Catalinimonas alkaloidigena: one gene and its partner. The protein of the gene in region 2 interacts with the protein of the main gene of each other region in a pairwise test. Links are inferred from orthologs where the notes say so. Each region holds a gene or a part of one and is shown on either strand. Other genes may lie near its edges.

What was found. Proteins that work in one complex are often made in the same cells at the same time.
Region 1: the proteins of BLR44_RS24800 (region 2) and BLR44_RS25445 interact in binary tests that used the Escherichia coli proteins (3 or more experiments, as listed by UniProt). The link is inferred for Catalinimonas alkaloidigena from one-to-one orthologs.

The regions. Positions count from the first base shown.
Region 1 is NZ_FNFO01000013.1:144,104-146,877, forward strand. It holds BLR44_RS25445 (DeoR/GlpR family DNA-binding transcription regulator), read right to left. Parts: upstream 1,894-2,774; coding sequence 1,108-1,893; downstream 1-1,107. Other genes in the region: BLR44_RS25440 (HAD family hydrolase), read right to left, coding at 255-917. UniProt on the Escherichia coli protein: Represses ulaG and the ulaABCDEF operon. Two ulaR binding sites have been identified in each promoter.
Region 2 is NZ_FNFO01000012.1:211,079-214,320, reverse strand. It holds BLR44_RS24800 (bifunctional acetate--CoA ligase family protein/GNAT family N-acetyltransferase), read right to left. Parts: upstream 2,913-3,242; coding sequence 201-2,912; downstream 1-200. Other genes in the region: BLR44_RS24795 (PAS domain S-box protein), read right to left, coding at 3,099-3,242; BLR44_RS24805 (HAD family hydrolase), read right to left, coding at 1-199. UniProt on the Escherichia coli protein: Catalyzes the acetyl-CoA-dependent acetylation of lysine residues of a large number of target proteins. Acetylates RNase R in exponential phase cells and RNase II.

The DNA of each region.
Region 1 (2,774 bases), on a different replicon or contig from region 2:
CCGCGGGGCGGATTTTGTTGCCGATTTTGTAAAAAGTGACAACACGGCGGCCTCCTGGAAAAATACTACCGGGCACTGGACCTGTTCCGGGTGATTGCATGGCGTGATGCCCAGCCGGGAAAGACCTGCGGAGGAAAGGCAGCGCCGCCTGTTGGCAGACATTGCGCCGCCGAACGCAGCTTCCCCGATCCGGCTCCGGAATGGGGCAACGCCCTCACCATCTCCTGTATTGTCGCGCAAAACGCGGCCTGCGCTCAGATGTACTTTTCCAAGTCGGTCAACGTCACGTCTCGGAAGTCGGCATACGTGGCAACGGCGCCTTTGGCGAGCAGTTCTTCAGACGTTTGGGTGGTCGTAATTCCGATCACGTGGCACCCCGCCCGGTGGCCCGACTCCACACCCGCCAGCGAGTCTTCGAACACAATGCAACGGGCCGGCTCGAACCGCAGGGCCGCCGCGGCCTTCAGGTAAATTTCGGGATCGGGCTTGCCTTTATCGAAGTGTGCCTCGTGCAGGATGGTGGTAAAGTAACGGGTGGTGCCGGTTTCGTCCAGCGTGAAATCGACGTTCGCCCGCGGGGCCGACGTCGCGATGGCGTACGGGATCTGGGTCGCCTGCAACGCGTTCAAAAAGCCGCGCAGTCCGGGCAGCAGTTCGATGGTGTCGCGGTACATATCCCGGAACATCGATTCCTTCTCGTCGGCGTAGCGTTTGACTTGTTCCGGTGACATTGCCTCGTCGTGAAACAGGTAGGGAATCCACTCCCGGTTGTTGCGTCCGTAGACCTTCTCGCGAAGTTCTTGTTCGCTGAGCTCCAGCCCGTACTTCTCGGTAAACTTTTGGATCGATTTTTTATGCATCGGATTGCTGTCGACCAGCACTCCGTCCATGTCGAAAATGACGGCAAATTCTTTCATACAGCAATAGCAAACGGGGGCTGCCGGGAAGAGTTACAAAGCCGGGATCGGCCGGAGAGGAAGAAACACGTTCAGCGCAAAGGCATCCGTGGAATAGAGGAGGCTTATGACCACTCTGCTTGCGAGAAAAGGCTAATGCATAAGTGTAAAAGCATTTTGATTAATTATAATCAAATTTGATCATAATTAATCATGCGTAGTGACAGTCAATTTTTTGGGCTGTGAGCGCATCGCAAAGCGCTTTGCTGTCAGGATGATTATCCGTAATGAACTGGTGCAACTCGTCCGGGCGACACAGGCGCATCATCTCCCGGCGACCCATTTTGCTGTGGTCGACCAACAGCGAAACGTGGCGGCATTGTCCCATCAGCGTGCGTTCTGTCTCGGCAATCAGGGGGTGAGCACAGGTGACCAGTTCGGGCGTCACGCCACCCGCTGAGAAGAAGGCCCGGTCGGCGTAATACTCCCGCAGTTCCTCGTTGGTACGCGGGCCAATCAACACCCCGGAATCGGGCAGCAGCATGCCGCCGATCAGGAACACATCGGCCCCCCGTTTCTGGCTGCGGTGCTGGTCCAATTGGTGGGCGAACAACAGCGAATTGGTGATGATGCGGATCGGTCGGTCGGCCAGGAGCGGGGCCAGTTCCATCGTGGTGGTGCCACTGCCCACCATCACGACCTCGCCATCGTTTACTTCCGTTGCGGCCCGTTGGGCGATCCGTTGTTTTTCATGACGCAGCACTACCTGGCGATACGCAGGCGGGAGCTGATCTATAGGCGAAGCTTGGGTAGCCATCTGCCGGACGGTAATCCCCCCCCAGGTCTTCTTCACCCGACCCTGATCCACCAGCTGCGTGAAATCACGGCGGATGGTGGCGGGGGAGGCGTCGCACAAATCACAGGCGTCCTCGACGGACAGATCGACGTGCTTTTCCAAGTAATGGAAGATCAGTTCAAAGCGTTGTTCCTGCGTCATACCGCAAAGCTACCAAATCATAAATGATCAATTTTGATCATTTATGATTTAAAGTGATTGATGTATTTGGGACTGTCTAGAGGACTTGTCGCTGGACTGATGAATTAGTAATGCTAAAGGTCGTTTTGTTGCTGTGTGCTATGCCCCCAAACCAAAAGATCTATGGGTTGACGTCAGCCAACGACAGGACGAACAAAGAGCGCAAAAAGCTCAGGCAAATGAAGCGTACTGTGACGCACAAGTCTGGCGTGAAAGAGCTTGAAAGCAATGGAGCCTGCATTGCCCCTCCGATATGGAAGAAGCAGTTAAGTTTTCAAAAGAAAAACGTGTGTACTTGCTCCGTCTCTCTAGCAGGAAATCAGTTGCGCAACTGCCCGCTCGCCTTTTCATCCGGGCGCCGGTCTATTCTATCGTGAAGGGTCTAACGAGCAGAATGAGAAACTGACTCAAAAGAAAAGTCAAACAACAGTCCGGTGATCGACGTGAACTGTAGGTAGAGAAGTCTCGTGGCACCGAAGTGCAAACGTAACAGCTTGGGGATGTCGTGATGCACCCGACTGAAGAAGCAAACCGTACCGGAGCGAAAGCGCCATCGGCCCACCGGTGGTTGTATGTCGAAAGGCGAAGGTACGTTGACGCTGCAACACAAGTGGATAAGTGTACCGGCTATCAGCAAGAGAATACGAGTCAGTCTTACGGATACGACGGAGAAAAAAGGGTGAGGAGCCAGCGCAATCCTGGGCGGTTGCCAAGGTGAGGGTTGGGCCTGTGCGGTGGCGTGATGCAGCAACCGGCACGGTAGTGACTCTCCCAAAATGAGATCCCAAAGTACCGCTACATGACTCGCCGGGGGAAGCCGAAACTGCCGCTAGTGCCACTGT
Region 2 (3,242 bases):
AGACGGCCACCTCGAAATGTGCGGCCAGTGTCGCTAAAAACGCAGCGGCATGAGGACGGCGATACACTTTGTAGGGACCTGCCTCGAAATGCCACGCTGTATCGTGGGGCGTCGACGTGGCGAAAATCAGCGTTTCGTCCAAGTCGAGAATGACCAGGAGTTTGTCAGTATCATAACGGCGGGAGGTCACGTGGGCCATTTTAAAATTGCAGGGTTGCTTTCATCACCCCTTCGTCGGCATCGAACCGGACCTGAAACCCCACTTTACGCGCCAGTTGCTGCATGCCGGTGTTCTCGGTCATGATGTCGGCGCGCAGCGTATGGAAGCCTTCCCGTTTGCCGATGGCGACCAGCGTACGCAGCAGAGTACTGCCCAACCCACGCCGTTGAAAATCGTCGCTCAGCAGAAGAGCAAACTCGGCTTCGTCTTCCTGGCGGGTTTTGAACAGTTGCCCGGCCCCCACAATGCGATTAGCGGCGGGGTATTCGGCGACCAGCGTCAACTCACGGTCGTAGTCGGCAAAACACAAACGGGCCATGCGGTCGTGGGAGACCCGCTGTTCGTACGCGAAGCGGAAGAAAAACCGGAGGTAGATGGTCTGGTCCGACAGGGTCTGGTGAAACTTGACCATTTGGGGTTCGTCCTCCGGCCGAATGGGACGGATCAACAACGCGGTGCCGTCTGTCAGGGTAACGGCCTGTTCATATTGCGTGGGGTACGGGCGAATCACCGGCCGGGGCAGGGCGTCGTCGGGCACCGACCAGGGGTGCAATTCGATGTGGGCGTCGAGCACCATCACGCCCCGCGACGACACCGCCAGTGGGTTGACGTCGACTTCGCGGATGCGCGGGTGATCTACAACCAACTGGCTGAATAGCACGCCGACTTGTTCCAGTTGTTCCACGACTTCGGGCGTAAAGCGGTCGCGCAGGGCGCGAAAAATCCGGGTCTGCTCCATCAGCCGTCGCGCCAGCGTGGTGTTGAGTGGTGGCAGGGCCAGCGCCTTGTCGTCGTAGACTTCGGCCACGCGTCCGCCGTTTCCGAACAGCAGCACCGGCCCGAAGCCGTCGTCGACCGAACTGCCCAGGATGATTTCCAGCCCCCGGTAGTAGTACATTTTCTGCACCAGAACGCCCTCAAACGCCTCCGGGCGCACCCGTTCGCTGACGGTCCGCTCGATGCGCCGGTAGGCCAGTCGTACCGAGTCGGCGTCGGGCACCGAGAGCAGAACGCCGCCCGCTTCGGCCTTGTGAACGATCTGGGTGGAGTCTACCTTGAGCACCACCGGAAAGCCTAGCCGTTCGGCCTGTTGCACGGCATCGTCTTCGGTACGGGCACGAAAGGCCTCCACCACCGGAATGCCATAGGCGGCCAGCAGCTGTTTGGCTTCGACTTCCGGCAATACGGTCTGGGCCGTGTCGCGGGCGGCGTTCAGCAGCGTATCGCCGACTTGCCGGGCGCGGTGGAACAGCTCCAGTTCCCGCGGCGGGGCGGGGTCGGCTGCGGGTGTCGTTAGCAGTTGAGTCGCGGGGCGGGGTGTTTCGTAGATCCCACGCAGGTTGTAGGCGTACCGCCACAGGTAATTGAACGCCCGCACGGCCGTTTCGGGGTAATTAAACGTCGGAATGCCCGCCTGGCTCAACTGTTCGTTGGCCTTTTCAACGTAAGCGCCGCCCATCCAGCAGGTCAGAACCGGCTTTTTGACATGTGCCAGCGTGCGTTGCAGGGCCGCGGCGATGGCTTCCGGCCGTGCCGACTCCTGGGGCGTCAGAATGGCCAGGAGGCCGTCGACCTGCGGATCGTTCAGCACCGTGTCGACCGCCTGCGCGTAATGGGTAGGGCTGGCGTCGCGAAAGAGGTTCAGCGGATTTTCCGGATGGTAGACCTGCGCTCGGTCGAGCGCCTGCCGCGTGGTGTCCGAAAAGGTAGCCAGCTTACCGCCGCCCGCCAGGAGGGCATCCGTCGCCAGAATGGCCGGCCCGCCTGCGTTACTCACAATTGCCAGCCGCCGGTCGCGGGGGCGGGGTTGGTTGGCCAGCACGGCCGCCATGGAAAACAGCTCGGCGATGGTTTCGACCCGGAGGATGCCGCTACGCCGGAAGGCCGCATCGAAAATGGCGTCCTGGCTCGTCATGGCTCCGGTGTGCGTCGCGGTGACCCGACTGCCGCCTTCGGTGCGTCCGCCTTTGATCGCGATGATCGGTTTGGTATAGGAAACTTCCCGGGCGGCCGACAAAAAGCGCGACACATTGGGCAGCGTTTCGATGTAGAGCAGAATGGCTTTGGTCTGCGGATCGTCACCGAAGTACGTGATCAGGTCGCCCCAATCGAGGTCGAGCATGGACCCGGGCGACACAAATGCGCTGAAGCCGATGTTCCGCTGGGCGCTCCAGTCCAGGATGGCGTCGCCCAGCGAGCCGCTCTGGCTGAGAAACGCCACGTGTCCCGGTTGCGCCACCGGCCGAATGAACGAGGCATTCAGACCAACGTGAGGGCGTACCAACCCGATGGAGTTGGGTCCCAGCAACCGGATGTTGTACCGCCGGACGATCTGCTGCAAGGCCGCCTCACGCGCTAGCCCTTCGGGTTGCCCCGATTCCCGAAACCCCCGCGCCACCACAATCGCGCTGCGCACGCCCGCCTGACCGCACGCTTCCAGGACATCGGGCACCGTGGCCGCCGGAGTTGCAACAATGGCCAGATCGATGCGCTCGGGCAGCTCACCGATCGATGCGTAGGTGCGGATGCCCAGTACGCTGCGCCGCTTCGGGTTGACGGGATAGAGCGTGCCGCCGAAGGGTTGTGTGATCAGGTTGTAAAACAATTTCCGACCCACGCTGTCGGGCTTTTCCGAGGCGCCGATCAGGGCTACGGATTTCGGCTGAAACAAAGGATGCAGGCTGGCAGGCATGGGCACAACGGGACAGGTTCGCAGGAGGTGGACCCGAAAGGCAGACCGTCTCCGTTTCGTTTCCGCAAGCAGTTTAGGCGAATCGGGCGCGGCATGCAAGCCATAAAACCAAAAAGAAAGGCCCGACTCTCTGTGAGCCAGGCCCGATATAACGCTGTGTGGTGGAAATTACCGAGGGCGCCGTTGTCAGGAGGGTCTGCGTTCAGAAACCTCCTTGGTGCAGGAAATAGCACCCACAATTTCGTTCTGCCGGTTCCGTAGAGGCGACAGCGTAACTTCCAGCGGAAGCCCTTCCGCCGGCGTGATCCGTTCTTTCACCGTTTCGCCCTG